4 regions of the Pseudomonas sp. St386 genome follow, and region 4 is predicted to be linked to each of the others. Evidence: predicted binding sites of a transcription regulator. Region 4 holds the regulator's gene; each other region holds the start of a gene.

Region 1 (4,467 bases), 2.1 Mb from region 4:
GTATTTCATCGACGCCAGCCTCGGCCAGGCCGAGAGCGATGGCCGGGTGATTACCCCGATGCATCTGGATGCCGAATAAGATGAAACCCTGGTTCGGGCTCTGCCTGGGTCTATTGCTGGCCGCCGGCCAGGCCGCGGCTGCCGACACGCTGCGTTGCGGCAGCCAGTTGATCAGCGTCGGTGACCGCTCCAGCGAAGTGCTGCAAAAGTGCGGGGAGCCAGCGGCGCGGGATGACCTGGGCTACAAGCGCAGTGTCAATCGCCGGGAGGAATACCCGGTGGAGGAATGGACCTACGGCCCCAACAGCGGCATGTATCAGTACCTGCGTTTCGAGGGGAATCGGCTGGTGCAGATCACCAGCAAGCGGGGGCGGTGAGCTTGTCCGCACAGATGTGTTGAATGTGCCGCCGCCATCGCGAGCAAGCTCGCTCCCACATTGTTTAGGGCGATCTCAAAATCCGTGTTCACCGCCGCCCCCGGTGGGAGCGAGCTTGCTCGCGATGGCGGCAACTCGGTTCTGACTCGTGTGCAAACGCTGACCCGCAGATTGATTCCCCAGAATAGAACAGGCCCCCGGCACGAATGCCGGGGGCCTGTAATGGCCACGTCCGTGTGGCCTTTCGCATGAACTCCAAAGCGACGGCAAACGTATATCCTGGCCCGCTTGCCGCGCCTTCTCCCAGTCCAGGCGAGAAGTCTTGGCCTTACTCGGCTTTCAGGCCGTCAGCCGATACGGCCTTGACGCCTTTGATTTTCTTGGCGATCGCCACAGCGGTGTCTTTTTGTGCATCAGTGACTTTGGTCATCGAAGACAGGGACACAACACCTTTGTTGGTTTCGACTTTGATATCAGTGCCTGGAATGCCTTTTTCGGTGACCAGGTCAGCTTTGACCTTGGTGGTGATCCAGGTATCGGAAACGTCTTCCTTGGCCTCTGTCACTTCGCCCGCAGCCAGCATCATTGGCGCCTGAGTTGCTTGAGTGGTCTCGGCGAATGCGCTAGCCATGGTCAGGGTCAGTGCGGTAGCAGCGGCGGCAGTGATAGCGAACTTCTTCATACGAGTAACTCCTGTTTTTCTCAAAAACTGCCGGAGGTGGATCCCGGCAGGGTTAGCAGGAGTAGTGCGAACGCTGTGCCAGCTTTTAACAATTAATTAATTTCTTATAAATCAGCAAGTTAAGCGAAACGGCAACTTTCGTGATCATGCAAAATGCATGAAACGGTGATTCTGGACATGCAACTTGCGGTTTTTTGGCCAACTTCTAAGCTTATGAATTGCGAAGGGTTTCTGTATCGAGGCAGTTCACTGCCTCGATACGTGCACTCAAATTACGGAGTCGTCGCTGCTGTACCTGTGCATCCAGCCGGCAGGAATTCCTGAGCGGCGGTCGAACCGCAGGTCCAAACGCCTTGAGTAGAACGCGTCAGGGTGATCGCTTTGCCAAGCACTGGAGCGGGTGCATTCAAAAGGGTACACGCGATGGTGCCCGCTCCGTCCGCTGCTGTTCCTGAAGCCGTCAAGGTGCAATTGCTGGTGGGCGAGGTCCCGCCGATGTTGGCCAACGTTGGATTGGTACCTTGATTCATGATGTCCTCAAACGGCACTTTCAACGCAGAGACCTCCGCCAGCCCCGCCGTGGCCTTGGCCCGCGCCTGATACTTCGAATATTGCGGCAACGCAAACGTCGCCAGAATACCGATGATCGCCACGACGATCAGCAGCTCGATCAAGGTAAAGCCACTCTGCTTATTCATAGACATCTCCCATGCATGAGTCGAAATCTCATGACCTGAAACGGCCATTGCAGGGCACATGCCAACCCTGAAACCCCATCACTCAAGGGATTTGAACCAGCACAACGGCAACGTCCTACCTCAACAACCGCACTATCTGACGTTTTTTGTCACCCTGCCCCGCTGGTTTGGCGTCGAGGCTTGACTAGGCTATAAGTCATGAACTGTTCGCCGCCAGGATTCCCATGAATGACATCGCCCTCAGCGGCCTGACCAAGCAATTGGTGCTGGCCGAACTGCTCACCGAGCAAAGTGCGCACCAGGCGTATCAACAGGCGCAACGCAATCGCATCCCCCTGGTCAGCTATCTGGTGCAGAACAAACTGGTCCAGAGCCGACAGGTCGCGGAGATCGCCTCGGAGCATTTCGGCGTCGCCCTGCTGGACCTCAACAGCCTGGACAAAGAAACCCAACCCACCGGCCTGGTCAGCGAAAAACTGGTGCGCCAGCATCACGCCCTGCCGCTGTGGCGGCGCGGCAACAAGCTGTACGTGGGCATCTCCGACCCGACCAATCACCAGGCCATCAATGACATCCAGTTCAGCACCGGCCTGACCACCGAAGCCATCCTGGTGGAGGACGACAAGCTCAGCGACGCCATCGAAAAGTTTTTCGAATCCAGCAGCACGGGCCTGGAAGGCATGGGCGATGTCGACCTCGACGGCCTGGACATCGAATCGATCGACGACACCAGGCAGGACTCCATCGCCGGCCAGGACACCGACGACGCGCCCGTGGTGCGCTTCGTCAACAAGATGCTGCTGGACGCGATCAAGGGCGGCTCTTCCGACCTGCACTTCGAGCCCTACGAAAAAATCTACCGGGTGCGGGTGCGCACCGACGGCATACTGCGGGAAGTGGCCAGGCCGCCGATCCAGTTGGCCAACCGTATCGCCGCACGCCTGAAAGTCATGGCCAGCCTGGATATTTCCGAGCGGCGCAAACCCCAGGACGGGCGCCTGAAAATGCGCCTGTCGAAAACCAAGTCCATCGATTTCCGGGTCAACACCCTGCCCACGCTCTGGGGCGAAAAAGTGGTGATCCGGATCCTCGACCCGTCCAGCGCACAAATGGGCATCGATGCCCTGGGCTACGAACCGGACCAGAAAGACCTGTACATGGCCGCCCTCAAGCAACCGCAAGGGCTGATCCTGGTGACTGGCCCAACCGGCTCGGGCAAGACCGTGTCGCTCTACACCGGACTGAATATCCTCAACACCGTGGACATCAACATTTCCACCGCCGAAGACCCGGTGGAAATCAACATGGAAGGCATCAACCAGGTCAACGTGAACCCGCGCCAGGGGCTGGATTTCGCCCAGGCCCTGCGCTCGTTCCTGCGCCAGGACCCGGACGTGATCATGGTCGGTGAGATCCGCGACCTGGAAACCGCCGAGATCGCCATCAAGGCCGCCCAGACCGGGCACCTGGTGCTCTCCACCCTGCACACCAACAGCGCCGCCGAAACCCTGATCCGCCTGCAGAACATGGGCATTCCGGGGTTCAACATCGCCACCGCCGTGCACCTGATCATTGCCCAGCGGCTGGCGCGCAAGCTGTGCAGTCACTGCAAGAAGGCCATCGAGATTCCCGAGGAAACCTTGCTCAAGGAAGGTTTCCCTCGGGAACGCATCGGCACATTCACGATCTATGAGCCGGTCGGTTGCGAACAGTGCAACAACGGTTACAAAGGGCGCGTGGGGGTTTACGAAGTGGTCAAGAACACGCCCGAGCTGCAACGGCTGATCATGGCCGAGGGCAACTCGCTGGAAATCGATCTGCAAATGCGCAAGGACGGTTTCAATGACCTGCGCACCTCGGGGCTGCTCAAAGTGATGCAGGGCGTCACCAGCCTCGAAGAAATCAACCGGGTCACCAAGGATTGAACATGGCGGTCAAGGCAGTCAAAACCGATGTTTACACTTGGGAAGGCAAGGACCGCAAAGGCACGAAAATGAGTGGCGAGCTGACGGGTCAAAGCCCGGCGCTGGTCAAGGCACAGCTGCGCAAACAAGGCATCAACCCGCAGAAGGTGCGCAAGAAATCCACCTCGATATTCAGCAAGGGCAAGCGCATCAAGCCGCTGGATATCGCCCTCTTCACCCGCCAGATGGCCACCATGCTCAAGGCTGGTGTGCCGCTGTTGCAGGCGTTCGACATCATTGGCGAAGGCTTCGACAACCCCAACATGCGCAAGCTGGTGGACGAGGTGAAGCAGGAAGTCGCCGCTGGCAACAGCTTCGCCGCGGCGCTGCGCAAGTGCCCGCAATATTTCGACGAGCTGTACTGCAACCTGGTAGACGCCGGCGAGCAGGCCGGTGCCCTGGACACGCTGCTGGACCGGGTCGCGACCTACAAGGAAAAGAGCGAAGCGCTCAAGGCCAAGATCAAGAAAGCCATGACCTATCCAGCGGCAGTGGTCCTCGTCGCCGCAGTGGTCACGGGGATCCTGCTGGTCAAGGTCGTGCCGCAATTCGAATCGGTATTCTCCGGGTTTGGCGCGAAACTGCCAGCCTTCACAGTGATGGTCATAGGCCTGTCGGAAATCATGCAGCAATGGTGGTGGGTGATGCTTGGCGGGGCGGTGGGGGCTTTTTTTGGCGTGAAGTATGCGCTCAGGCGTTCGGAGCGCTTTCGCGACTGGCGCGACAAATGGCTGCTCAAGCTGCCG
Region 2 (4,467 bases), 690 kb from region 4:
ACCGGTGCCGTTCAGGCCCACGACCAGGCCGTAGCCGATCAACTGGTTGGAACGCACGCCGGAAATGCTGGCGATGTCCTTCAGACGCTCGGCTTGAGCGGTAAAGGCTGCCGACATTACCAGGGCACCGATCAACAGCTGCTTAAGATTCAACTGGGCCACCTAGAAAGGGAACTTCGGGCTGAGGAAGAAACGGTCGAACCAACCTGGCTGGCTCGCATCGGCAAAGGCACCGGTGCCCGAGTAGGTGATGCGTGCATCGGCCACCCGAGTCGACGAAACCGTGTTGTCGGTGGCGATGTCATCGGCGCGAACCATGCCGGCGATGCGCACCAGTTCGTCACCCGTGTTAAGGGTCAGCCACTTCTCGCCGCGCACGACGATGATGCCGTTGGGCAACACATCGGCGACGGTCACGGTAATCGAGCCGGTCAGGCTGTTGCTCTGGCCGGACTTGCTGTCGCCCTTGGTGGCACGGTCAGAGTTGTACCCGGCGTTGAGGCTCAGGTCATTGCCCCCGATCGGGTTGTTGGTGGTCAGGCTGGAACCGAACAACGACGTCAGGCCGACGCTGGTATTGCTGGTCTTGTCCATTTGCGAGTTGGCGTTCTTGCTGGCCTGGGTCCGCTCATTCAGGGTGATGGTGATGATGTCACCGACCCGGAAGGCCTTGCGGTCGCTGTACAGGTTCTGCTCGAAGCCAGCCTGGTAGATCGAGCCATTGTTGGCGGCAGCCGGCAACGGCGTGCGCGGCAACACCGGGGCGTAATACGGGTCATTGGGCCTGGGTGTCGGCGCGACACAGCCCGCGAGTGCGGTGATCCCACTCAGTGCCAGAACAGATACGAAGCGTTTCATGACCCTACCTCTTGGTGTTGCAGGCGCCCCTGGGGCCGCCCTGTCTACGTAATGACGGACGTTGCGACGTGATTACAGATTCTGCGTAACGAACGAGAGCATCTGGTCGGCGGTGGAGATCACTTTGGAGTTCATCTCGTAGGCGCGCTGGGTGGTGATCATGTTGACCATCTCCTCGACCGTGCTCACGTTGGACGTTTCCAGGGTGTTCTGCAGCGTGGTACCAAAACCGTTCAGGCCGGGAGTGCCGACTTGCGGCGCGCCACTGGCGGCGGTTTCCAGGAACAGGTTATTGCCTACCGCTTGCAGGCCGGCCGGGTTGATGAAGTCGGCGGTCTGCAGGTTGCCGATCACTTGGGAGGCCGGGTTGCCCGCCACCGTGATGGACACGGTGCCGTCACGGCCCACGGTGAACGTCTGGGCATCGTTCGGGATGATGATGGCCGGCTCCAGGGCGAAACCGCTGGCATTGACGATCTGGCCGTTGGAATCGAGGTGGAACGTACCGTCACGGGTGTAGGACGTGGTGCCGTCCGGCTGCAGGATCTGGAAGAAACCGCGACCGTCGATGGCCATGTCCAGCGGCTGCTCGGTGGTTTGCAGGCTGCCGGCGGTGAAGTTTTTCTGGGTGCCGACAATGCGCACACCGGTACCCACTTGCAGGCCCGACGGCAGTTCGCTGTCCTGGGTCGACTGGGCGCCAGGCTGGCGTTTTACCTGATACAGCAGGTCCTGGAACTCGGCACGATCACGTTTGAAACCCGTGGTCGAAACGTTCGCCAGGTTGTTGGAAATGGTCGTCAGGTTGGTGTCCTGGGCGGACAGACCTGTTTTGGCAACCCATAGAGCCGGAAGCATTCGATTCTCCTCGTACGCCTGTTTTTCGGCGCGACGCTTTAGTTAATGGTTAGATCTGCAAGACCCGAGCCATGGCCTCGTCGCCTTCTTTGGCGGTGTTCATCATTTTGACGTGAAGCTCGAACTGCTTGGCCAGGGCCAGCACCGAGGTCATTTCATCCACGGCATTGACGTTGCTCGCTTCCTGGAAACCCGACACCAACTGCACGTTGGCATCGATGGGCGCCGGCTGGCCGTCCTTGGTACGGATCGAACCGTCCAGGCCCTTGGTCATGTTCTTGAGGTCCGGGTTGACCAGCTTGATGCGGTCCACTTCAGCCATCACCCGCGGGCCTTCGCCCATGGCGCGGATGCTGATGGTGCCGTCCTGGCCGATTTCGATTTTCTGCTCTGGCGGCACGGCGATCGGACCGCCGTTGCCCATCACCGGCATGCCGTTGCCAGCCCGCAGTACGCCCAGGGCGTCAACATTGAGGCTGCCGGTGCGCACGTAGCTTTCACCGCCGTCGGGGTTCTGCACGGCCATCCAGCCCGGCCCGCTCACCGCGACGTCGAGGTCACGACCGGTTTCCACCAGCGCACCCGGAGTGAAATCAGTAGCAGGCCGTTCGGACATGGCAAACGCCCGCGCCGGAAAGCTGTCGCCGAACACCGGCATCGAGCGAGCCTGTTCCAGGTCTTTCTGAAAACCGTTGGTGGAGATGTTCGCCAGGTTGTTGGCATGGGCCCGCTGCGCCAGTGCGTTCTGGCTGGCGCCGGTCATTGCCACATAAAGGTACTTGTCCACTGTCGTTCCTCTGCATGCCGGACGTTTGCCGCCCACTGCTGTGTTGCACAGCCTTAAGCAATTTGCAGACCAACTTTTTTCTGGCGGCCCCAGGCCCGGAAAACAAAGGGTTTGAGGGATTCAGAGGGGTTGATTGAATATGTCGAAGTCGAAAAACCGGCGGTGTCATGCCGTTAAGTGGCAAGTGTCAGCCTTTGATCGCTTCTACTGCAGCGCGGTATGGCGTAGCTTGCGCGAGCAGACTACAGAGGGTCGGATTGACCAGTCAGGCGACAGGGGGGATTTCCCCTGCCGCCTCTCTCAGGCCTCCGTCAGTTGGGCAGCCATCCCTGAACCCAGTGTGCCGCATAGGTATCGTCGAAGACCCAGTTAGCCAGCACTTGCTCGCGCAATCCCTCAGCTTGTTGTCGTGAGGCGTGCCGATCAGCCAGGTGCTCATTGATCGCCTCCAGCCACTGTCCTCGGCTGCCAGCGACACGCGTGATGGCGAGGTCGCCCAGATAATCGGCGGTGTCGCTGCCGATTACACTGTAGCCGCAAGCACCATACTGCAGATGATGAAGCAAGCTCGCCCCTTGGTCGTTCTTACCGAAGCCCTGTGGAGCGAGGACAATATCCAGGTTGAGGCTGGCCATGACATCGGGATTGTCGTGAACGTCATCATAAATCTCGCAGGCGAGCGCTTGCAGATACGCGGGCACATCGCCCCAGAGTACCCACTCCACTTGACCGGCCAGCGCTTGCATTAACTCGAGGATCAACGGCTGGACGAAGGGCTGCGCCGAATCGATAGCGCAGCCTATGCGAGGGATGCCAAACGTCTGGCGCACGATGGAAAGATTGCGCCATCTGTTGTCCAGGCGCGTTTCGAGAACACGAATATCCTGATGCAGCCCGGCACAGGCGTGGGCCATTGCAGGCGTCGCTACAACGATGCAGTCAACCAGACTTGCCGATTGCTGCAGCGAAGTCATCCATCCTGGAACCTCTGGCGTTAGCGCATCCAGCTCAAGAACCTTGAACGCGCTGGAAAGCGTGCTGATGCTTTGCATCTGCTCCAGACGAAGCGGGTCAGCCTGATGCTGGAAGACGATGACGTCGGGGTTGTAGCGCGCAAGCGTCGTTGCCGGTAACAGGCTGTTGCTGATGCAGCCTTCGATTTTGCCGGAGTCGCGCAAAGCCGTGAACGGCTCGACAATACGCAACCTGGCGGCTTTTGCCGACTTCGCAGGATGCACCAATACCACAGGCAGCGGCCGCCAGGACAGCGGTCGCCAGGACAGCTCGTTGATGGCTTCCAGCTCAAAGCCGACGCCGCGCAACGACAGGTTGCTGTTGTAGGCAGGATCATTGGCCAGGACACCCAGCCATTTACTCAAGGCTTGCTCCTGTTCCAAGGCGAAGCGTTGCTGGTTGAGTGGGTCCTTGCCAACGCTTGACCAAGTCCCCTCCCCCTCATGCACGAGCACGGCATGAGGTGTCCATACATTCAGATAGCCAAGGTTCGCCACTTTCAGGCACAGGTCCAGATCGTTGCAGGTGACCTGGAACAGCGCGTCATCCATACCACCGGCTTCCAGGTAGATCGCCGTGCGGATCATCAGGCAGGCCGCACTGACCGCACTGGTATTTTGGTCGACCACCAGGCGCTGCATGTAGCCGCCGCCATTGGCAGCCTGACCGGTAAATGGGCTGCCGGCAGGGCCACGCAAGCCGGTGATCAGGCCTGCATGCTGGACGGTGCCTGCCGGGGTAATCAGCTTGGCACCGACGATCCCCACTTCGGGGCGCAAGGCGTGGTTGAGCAGTTCTTCCAGCCAATCCTCGTGGATGATTTCCGTATCGTTGTTCAACAACACCAGGTATTCGCCGCGCGCCTGACTGGCCGCCAGGTTGTTCATGGCGCTGAAGTTGAATGGATAAGGGAAGCGGATGACGCGAACCTTGCCTCCCCCGATCGACTC
Region 3 (4,467 bases), 2.8 Mb from region 4:
CCCAACCGGTCAGTACCAGATCGCTATTGACCGTCGCTGGCGGAGTGGTGACCGTGGTCAACTTGCCGTTCGAATCGAAGTTCATGGTCGAAGGGACCGGCGCAGTAGCGCCCGTCGTGGTCGGCAAGGTGCCGTTCAGGTTACGACCATCGATCAAGGTATAGACGTTCCAGGTGTTGCCGGCAGTCTTGACCATGTATTGGTCCATGGAGTGCTGGTTACCCTGAGTATCGTAGACCGGGGTGGTGAATTGTTTGGTGAACGTGGCGGTGTCGCTTGGATTGAACGCCGCGGTGATCGCCGTTGCCGTCGAATTCAGGTTGATCGTCGAGGAAACCAGGCTGGTGGCGCTCGGCGGCAGGTTCGAGGTGTCGATGCGTAGGTCGGTCAAGATGCCGTTCTGGATCTTGCCGTTGGCATCCACGCCATAGCCCTGCAGGCGCGAAGTGCCGTCGCTGTTGGTGATATAGCCTTCCTTGTCGGTCTTGAAGGTACCGGCACGGGTGTAGCTCAGGGAGCCGTCATTGCTCAGGACAAAGAAGCCCTGGCCCTGGATGCCCATGTCCAGTACGTTGCCGGTGTTGTTCACATCACCCTGGCCGAACTGCTGGGAAACGTTGGCCAGGCGCACGCCGTTACCGACGGTCTTGCTGCCCGAACCCAGCTTGGTGGCCGAGTAGACGTCTTCGAATTCCGCGCGGGACGATTTGAAACCGGTGGTCGCCACGTTGGCGATGTTGTTGCCGGTCACGTCCAGCTGTTTGTTGGCTGCATAGAGACCGCTAAGGCCGATGTTGAAAGACATATTGACTCCTTTTGCCGGTTAGTCGGCTCTACATACCAATAGTTTGTACTTTGGACAGGGCAATGCTGCCCAGCCCGGCCAGGTTGAGCATCAGCTCACCGCCCGTCTGGCTGATCGTCACGCTGCTGACCGTGGCCGGCAGGTTGGTGATCAGCGACGTGGCCTTGCCGTCGATGGTGGTCGAGGCCGCGAAGGTGTAAGTGCCCGATTCCACGACCGCGCCCGCATCGTTCTTGCCGTCCCAGATGAACGCGGAGTTGCCGGCGTTCTGGCTGCCCAAGTCGATGGTGCGAACGGTCTTGCCGTCCTTGTCCACGATCTTGACCGCGACGGAGGACACCGATGTTGGTACCACCACCGTGCCGTTGAGGCTCTTGGAGGTATCGACCACAGCCTTGTCGCCCGGGGCAATGACCGAGCGACCGACCAGCGACGAGGCTTGCAGGGCCTGGGACGAGTTGTAGTTGCCGGCGATGCCGCTCACGGTCTCGTTGAGGGTGGTGATGCCTTCCAGGCTGCTGAACTGCGCCAGTTGGGCAACGAACTCGCCGTTATCCTGTGGCTCCAGCGGGTTCTGGTTTTTCAGCTGGGTGACCAGCAACTGCAGGAACGCATCCTTGCCCAATTCCTTCTTGCCGGTGGCCGCACCGGTCGCCGCGCCCAGGGCATCGGTGGTGGTGCTGGTCTTGACCGAGGAGTTGGCCAGAATCTCGTTGAGGCTCAAACCACTTGTTGTACTGGTAACGCTCATGTGACTCGCCCCTTATCACTGACCGAGGGTCAGGACCTTCTGCATCATGGTTTTGGCGGTGTTCATCATTTCGGCGTTGGTCTGGAACGAACGACTGGCGGAAATCATGTCGGCCATTTCTTCGACGACGTTGACGTTCGGGTAGTAGACATACCCCTTGGCATCAGCGGCCGGATGGTTTGGCTCATAACGGGCTTCGAGGTTGCTCTGGTCTTCGACCACGCCAAGCACCTGCACGCCCTGCCCGGCCGCGTCCTGCTCCTGGAACAGCGAGTCGCTACCGCCGGACTGGCCACCCTGGAACATGGTGGCGAATACCGGGTGGCGGGCGCGGTAGGTCTGGTCGATGCTCGACGAAACGGTCTCGGCGTTGGCGATGTTACTGGCGACGGTGTTCAGGCGAGTGGTCTGGGCACTCATGGCACTGCCGGCAATGTTGAATACGCTAGCAATCGACATGGCTTACTCTCCGCGCAGGGCCGATACCAGCCCTTTGAACTTGCTGTTGAGCAGGGTGAAGCTGGCCTGGAAGTTCACGGAGTTTTCCGCGTAGTTGGACTGTTCCAGTTGAGCGTCTACGGTGTTCTGGTCGATCGAAGGCTGCATCGGCGTGCGATACATCAGCGATTCGTCGCCATTGCCCAGGCCTTCGGCTTCGATATGACGGCTGTTGGTCATGTTCAAGGCGAAGTGGCCGTTCTTGGTCTTCTCGTTCTGCTCGGCGAGCACTTTGGAAAAGTCCAGGTCACGCGCCTTGTAGTTCGGGGTGTCGGCGTTGGCGATGTTGTTGGCCAGGACTTCGGCACGCTGGGCGCGGAAGCTCAGGGCCTGTTCGTGGATACCGAGCGCTTTATCGAAGCTGATGCTCATGTCGGAAACCTTTGGGTGACCAGAATGTACGTGCGATGAACTTAGCAAGCAGCGTGCCACTTTGGAAAACCCCATAAACCGGGGCTTTGCGGGCATCGGCAAAGCGGCAATGCCAGAAAAGCGGCAACTGGCTTCCGCTGGCTGCCGCTTTTCTGCCGCTTCTCAAGGGCAAATGACATTCGAACTGTGGGAGCGGGATTAGTGGTGACCGGCAGGCATAAAAAAACGGGAGCCCGTGGGGACTCCCGCTTTTTGACAGTTCAAGCCAATCACTTTGCCTGGTAGATGATCCCCGGACTGCACTGGACCATCTGGTAATGATCCGGCAAACCGTTCAACGCCTCGGAGGCACCGAGGAACAGGTAGCCGCCCGGCTTGAGCGTGCTGTGGATGCGCAGCAGGATGTCTTTCTTCACTTCGGCGGAGAAGTAGATCAGTACGTTGCGGCAGAACACGATGTCGAACTTGCCCAGGCTGGCATAGCTATCCAGCAGGTTGAACGAGCGGAACTCCACCCGGCTCTTGATCGGCGCCTTGACCACCCATTTACCCGGCCCTTTCGGATCGAAGTAACGTTGCAGGCGATCCGGCGACAGGCCCCGGCCGATAGCCAGGCTGTCGTACTCGCCGGTCTTGCAGTTATTGAGCATGGTCCCGGACAGGTCGGTGGCGACAATCTGCACGCCGCCTTTCAACTGGCCGAGGTTGGACCGCTCGAACTCATCGATGGACATCGACAGCGAATAGGGTTCCTGCCCCGACGAACAGGCCGCCGACCAGATCCGCAGACGCTGGCCCGGGCTGGCCTTGATGGCCGCCGGCAGCACTTTGTTCTTCAACACCTCAAACGGATAGGTGTCACGAAACCACAAGGTTTCGTTGGTGGTCATCGCGTCCACCACCATTTCGCGCAAGCCACTGCGCGGTTGGGTCTGGATACGCTGCACCAGTTCGCCCAATGACTTGAGGCCCTGCTGTTCCATCAATTTATTGAGACGGCTCGACACCAGGTATTGCTTGTTTTCACCAAGCAAGATGCCACAGGCTTTTTCCAGGAAGACCCGGAACTGTTCGAAATCCAAATTACCCGTAGACAAGATACCGCCTCTTTCATCGTGTTGACTTGCCGGGCGCACAACGCGCCCGACCTTTTATTCTGCTGCCTTGATCCGCTCGACGACCCGGGAAGCCAGGTCATCTGGACGGAATTTCGCCAGGAAATCGTCGGCGCCGACCTTCTTGACCATCGCCTGGTTGAAAACCCCGGACAACGAAGTATGCAAGATGATGTGCAGCTTTTGCATGCGCGGATCGCTGCGGATTTCCGACGTCAGGGTGTACCCATCCATCTCCGGCATTTCAATGTCGGAGATCATCATCAGGAACTCTTCCTCAGGCTTCTTGCCCTCGTCGACCAGCTTGCGCAGGTAATCGAGCGCCTGTCGCCCGTCGTTCAACGCCACCACCTCGACACCGACCGTTTGCAGGCAACGGGTCACCTGCTTGCGGGCCACTGAAGAGTCGTCGACGGTCAACACCCGCAGCGAAATCGCCTTGTGCTGGGTTTCGGCATCCACCACTCCCACGGAGATCGCTTCCGGCGTGGGCGCTACTTCGGCGAGGATCTTCTCCACGTCGATGATTTCCACCAACTGGTTATCGACCCGGGTCACTGCCGTGAGGTAGTGATCGCGGCCGGTGCCCTTGGGCGGTGGATGGATCTCTTCCCAGTTCATGTTGACGATGCGCTCCACCGAGCGAACCAGGAATCCCTGGGTCTTGGTGTTGTACTCGGTGATGATCACAAACGGATTGCTCTGGTCCAGCAGCCGGCCGGAACCGGTCGCCATCGCCAGGTCGAGAATCGGGATGGTCGCACCCCGGATATTGGCCACACCGCACACGACGGGGCTGGATTTGGGCATCAGGGTCAGCTTGGGGCATTGCAGCACCTCGCGGACCTTGAATACGTTGATCCCATACATTTGTTGGCCGTCGAGACGGAACAACAACAGCTCCAGGCGATTCTGACCGACCAGCT
Region 4 (4,467 bases):
CTGTTGATCAGATCCACCAGGGCATCCATCGCCTCCTGTGCCTGTTCACCTTCGGTGTGCAGGTGGATCTTGGTGCCCTTGCCAGCGGCGAGCATCATCATCGCCATGATGCTTTTACCGTCGACCGCAGTCTCGGGTGTGCGGCCAACCCTGATGGTGGTGTCCTTGAACTGGCCTGCGACTCCGACGAACTTGGCCGACGCTCGGGCATGCAAACCCAGCTTGTTGATGATTTCAATTTCCTGAGCAGGCATCGCGATGTGAATCCTTTAGCTGAGGTCGCGGTGGCGAACCTGGACGTTCTTCAGGGATTGTTGCAGGAGTTGACCCAGGCGTTCGGTCAGGTAGACGGAGCGGTGATGGCCGCCGGTACAACCGATGGCGATCGTGACATAGGCGCGGTTGCTCGCGGCAAAGCGGGGCAGCCATTTGAGCAGGTAGCTGGAGATGTCCTGGTACATTTCTTCGACATCCGGCTGGGCGGCCAGGTAGTCGATCACCGGTTGGTCGAGCCCGGACTGCGCGCGCAATTCCGGCTTCCAATAAGGATTGGGCAGGCAACGCACGTCGAACACCAGGTCGGCATCGACGGGCATGCCACGCTTGAAACCGAACGACTCCACCAGGAACGCCGTGCCCGGCTCGGGTTGGTTGAGCAGGCGCAGCTTGATCGTGTCACGCAACTGATACAGGTTCAGGTGCGTGGTGTTGACCTTCAGGTCCGCCAGGTCGGCAATCGGCCCCAGTAGCTGGCTTTCATCCTCGATGGCTTCGGCCAGCGAACGGTTGGCGTTGCTCAGTGGGTGGCGCCGGCGGGTTTCGGAAAAACGCTTGAGCAGTGTCTCTTCATCGGCATCCAGGTACAGCACGTCACACTGGATATGCCGGCTGCGCACTTCCTCGAGCAGTTCAGGAAAACGCGACAGGTGGCTTGGCAGGTTGCGCGCATCGATGGACACCGCCACCAGCGGCTGCGCCAGCTCGGTGTGGATCAGGGCGCGCTCGGCCAGTTCCGGCAGCAGGCCGGCGGGCAAATTGTCGATGCAATAGTAGCCGCTGTCCTCAAGCACGTTGAGGGCCGTGCTTTTACCGGAGCCGGAGCGGCCACTGACAATGATCATGCGCATTTTTAATGACCGTTCTGCTCGTCCAGGACAACCTGGTACAAAGCTTCGTTACTCGGTGCGCTGCGCAGTTTTTCGCGCACTTCCTTGCGGTCCAGCATGCTGGCAATCTGGCGCAGCAGCTCAAGGTGCGCATCGGTCGCCGCTTCCGGTACCAGCAATACAAACAGCAGGTCGACCGGGGCACCGTCGATGGCGTCGAAATCTATAGCGGTTTCAAGGTGCAACAGCGCGCTGATCGGCGCGGCACAACCCTTGAGACGGCAGTGGGGAATGGCGATGCCGTTGCCAAAACCGGTGGAACCGAGTTTTTCACGGGCAACCAATGCCTCGAAGACGTCCTGCATTTCCAGATCCGGTACCTCGCGGTGGATCAGGTTGGCAATGTGTTCGAGGGCTTTCTTCTTACTGCCGCCCGGCGCGTTCACCTGGGAACGGCCGGGGGTCAGGATGGTTTCTAGTCGGATCATGGATTGGGGGGGTTAACGACCGGTTGCGCCCTGGAGGAGGCTCTGGGTCTTTTCCTTATGCTTTTTGAGTTGGCGATCCAGCTTGTCGGTCAGCAGGTCAATCGCGGCATACATGTCTGTGTGCTCTGCGTTGGCAACCACTTCTCCGCCGGGGATATGCAGCGTGGCTTCGATTTTCTGCAGCAGCTTCTCGACGTTCATCGTGACTTGCACGTTGGTGATCTTGTCGAAATGCCTTTCCAATCGGTCGAGTTTTTCGCCGATGTAGGTGCGCAGGGGTTCGGTCACTTCCAGTTGGTGTCCACTGATGTTGACTTGCATACAGCTTCTCCTTCGTTGCCAGTGCATAAAGCGGCAGGCAGAAATGCCTGCCACTGGAACGCTGTGGCGTGGCCTGTTACATCAACCGCTTGCGTTCGCTCGAAGGCGCGATCCCGAGGGATTCGCGGTATTTGGCGACGGTACGGCGGGCCACCTGAATGCCTTGTGCCTCCAGTAAACCAGCGATCTTGCTGTCACTCAACGGCTTTTTCTGATTTTCCGCAGCTACCAGTTTTTTGATGATCGCGCGGATGGCCGTGGACGAGCATTCGCCGCCTTCGGAGGTGCTGACGTGGCTGGAGAAAAAGTATTTCAATTCATAGATACCCCGAGGGGTATGCATGAATTTCTGGGTGGTTACCCGGGAAATCGTCGACTCGTGCATGCCCACTGCCTCGGCAATGTCATGCAGGACCAACGGTTTCATCGCTTCATCGCCGTACTCCAGGAAGCCGCGCTGATGCTCGACGATCTGGGTGGCAACTTTCATCAGGGTTTCGTTGCGGCTTTGCAGGCTCTTGATGAACCAGCGCGCTTCCTGCAACTGGTTGCGCATGAAGGTGTTGTCGGCGCTGGTGTCGGCACGCTTCACAAAGCCGGCGTACTGGGCGTTGACCCGCAGCTTGGGCACCGACTCCTGGTTGAGCTCCACCAGCCAGCGATCATTGTGCTTGCGCACGATCACGTCGGGGACCACGTATTCGGGCTCGGTGGATTCGATCTGCGAGCCGGGGCGCGGGTTGAGGCTCTGCACCAGTTCGATGACCTGGCGCAGCTCATCTTCCTTGAGCTTCATGCGACGCATCAGTTGGCTGTAGTCGCGGCCGCCCAACAGGTCGATGTAATCGGTGACCAGTCGCTTGGCCTCGGCCAGCCATGGTGTCTTGGCGGACAACTGGCGCAGTTGCAGCAACAGGCACTCGCCCAGGTTGCGGGCACCGATGCCGGCCGGTTCGAACTGCTGGATGCGATGCAGGACGGCTTCGATCTCGTCCAGCTCGATGTCGAGCTCGGGGTCGAAGGCTTCCAGGATTTCTTCGAGGGTCTCGTCCAGGTAGCCCTGGTTGTTGATGCAGTCGATCAGGGTCACGGCGATCAGGCGATCGGTGTCGGACATCGGCGCCAGGTTCAACTGCCACAGCAGGTGGCTTTGCAGGCTTTCGCCAGCAGAGGTACGGGTGGTGAAGTCCCACTCGTCGTCATCGCTGCTCGGCAGGCTGCTGGCGCTGGTCTGGTAGACGTCTTCCCAGGCCGTGTCCACGGGTAGTTCGTTGGGGATGCGTTCGTTCCATTCGCCATCCTCGAGGTTGTCCACCGTCGGGGCGGTTTCCTGGTAGGCCGGTTCCGGGATTTCGGTGTTGGTCTTCTGCTCGACGTTGTCGGCCAGCGGATCGGTGTTGTCGAAGTCGTCGCCTTCTTCCTGGCGTTCGAGCATTGGATTGGACTCCAGGGCCTCCTGGATTTCCTGTTGCAGGTCCAGGGTCGACAATTGGAGCAGGCGGATGGCCTGTTGCAGCTGCGGTGTCATCGTCAGCTGCTGGCCCATTCTCAAGACTAGCGATGGTTTCATGGCAGGGGCTTAACACCTTATTAGCCGGCGCACATGCGCCATCCACTACAGGGCGCCGAGGCGCCAAACTTAAGCAAATTATATGCCTGAAACTGAAGTGTTTGCCTAGAGCGTCGCCATAATAAAATTAAACGACGCTCGGACAATTCGCCAGACACTTGTGCTTACAGGCGGAACTCATGGCCCAGATACACTTCCTTGACCAGGTCATTGGCCAGGATGGCTGCGGAGTCGCCTTCGGCGATCAGCTGGCCGTCGTTGACAATGTAGGCGGTTTCACAGATATCCAGCGTCTCGCGCACGTTGTGGTCGGTGATCAGCACGCCGATCCCCTTGGCCTTGAGGTGATGGATGATCTGCTTGATGTCGCCTACCGAGATCGGGTCCACGCCGGCGAACGGTTCGTCGAGCAGGATGAACTTCGGTGCGGTGGCCAGGGCGCGGGCGATTTCCACGCGACGCCGCTCGCCACCGGACAGGCTCATGCCCAGGTTGTCGCGAATGTGGCTGATGTGGAATTCCTGCAGCAGGCTTTCCAGTTCCTGGCGACGACCGGCCTTGTCGAGTTCCTTGCGGGTCTCGAGGATCGCCATGATGTTGTCGGCAACCGACAGTTTGCGGAAGATCGACGCTTCTTGCGGCAAATAGCCGATACCTGCCTTCGCCCGGCCGTGCATTGGCTGGTGGCTGACGTCCACGTCGTCGATCAGTACGCGACCCTGATCGGCCTGGACCAGGCCGACGATCATGTAGAAGCAGGTGGTCTTGCCCGCGCCGTTGGGGCCGAGCAGGCCGACGATCTGGCCGCTGTCGATGGACAGGCTGACATCACGCACGACTTGACGGCTCTTGTAGCTCTTGGCCAGGTGCTGAGCTTTCAGAGTTGCCATTACTGGGCCTTCTGCTCGTCGGTTTTCTTTTTCGGTTGGATCACCATGTCGATCCGCGGACGCGACTCGGTCACCTTGCTGCCGGTGGCGCG

The links. Region 4 encodes sigma-54, which starts transcription at its own class of promoters, with help from an activator protein. Its sites were predicted from a motif close to ANTGGCATNNANNTTGCTNT; they were not measured.
Region 1: the regulator sigma-54 is predicted to act here: its motif matches at 1,804-1,823, upstream of KI235_RS25835 (pilin).
Region 2: the regulator sigma-54 is predicted to act here: its motif matches at 2,558-2,577, upstream of KI235_RS08010 (flagellar basal body rod protein FlgF).
Region 3: the regulator sigma-54 is predicted to act here: its motif matches at 2,468-2,487, upstream of flgB (flagellar basal body rod protein FlgB).

Annotation. Positions count from the first base shown of each region.
Region 1 is NZ_AP021900.1:5,839,405-5,843,871, forward strand. Features, by position in the region: gene KI235_RS25820 (DUF748 domain-containing protein) at 1-79, shown strand, start outside; gene KI235_RS25825 (DUF2845 domain-containing protein) at 81-377, shown strand; gene KI235_RS25830 (BON domain-containing protein) at 706-1,059, opposite strand; gene KI235_RS25835 (pilin) at 1,332-1,757, opposite strand; gene pilB (type IV-A pilus assembly ATPase PilB) at 1,982-3,682, shown strand; gene KI235_RS25845 (type II secretion system F family protein) at 3,685-4,467, shown strand, end outside.
Region 2 is NZ_AP021900.1:1,811,588-1,816,054, reverse strand. Features, by position in the region: gene KI235_RS08025 (flagellar basal body P-ring protein FlgI) at 1-117, opposite strand, end outside; gene flgH (flagellar basal body L-ring protein FlgH) at 163-858, opposite strand; gene flgG (flagellar basal-body rod protein FlgG) at 931-1,716, opposite strand; gene KI235_RS08010 (flagellar basal body rod protein FlgF) at 1,766-2,503, opposite strand; gene KI235_RS08005 (glycosyltransferase family 2 protein) at 2,815-4,467, opposite strand, start outside.
Region 3 is NZ_AP021900.1:5,180,970-5,185,436, forward strand. Features, by position in the region: gene flgE (flagellar hook protein FlgE) at 1-805, opposite strand, end outside; gene flgD (flagellar hook assembly protein FlgD) at 834-1,556, opposite strand; gene flgC (flagellar basal body rod protein FlgC) at 1,572-2,015, opposite strand; gene flgB (flagellar basal body rod protein FlgB) at 2,019-2,426, opposite strand; gene cheR (protein-glutamate O-methyltransferase CheR) at 2,696-3,523, opposite strand; gene KI235_RS22920 (chemotaxis protein CheV) at 3,578-4,467, opposite strand, start outside.
Region 4 is NZ_AP021900.1:1,124,713-1,129,179, forward strand. Features, by position in the region: gene KI235_RS04830 (HPr family phosphocarrier protein) at 1-254, opposite strand, end outside; gene rapZ (RNase adapter RapZ) at 270-1,127, opposite strand; gene ptsN (PTS IIA-like nitrogen regulatory protein PtsN) at 1,130-1,594, opposite strand; gene raiA (ribosome-associated translation inhibitor RaiA) at 1,607-1,915, opposite strand; gene KI235_RS04850 (RNA polymerase factor sigma-54) at 1,992-3,485, opposite strand; gene lptB (LPS export ABC transporter ATP-binding protein) at 3,650-4,375, opposite strand; gene lptA (lipopolysaccharide transport periplasmic protein LptA) at 4,375-4,467, opposite strand, start outside.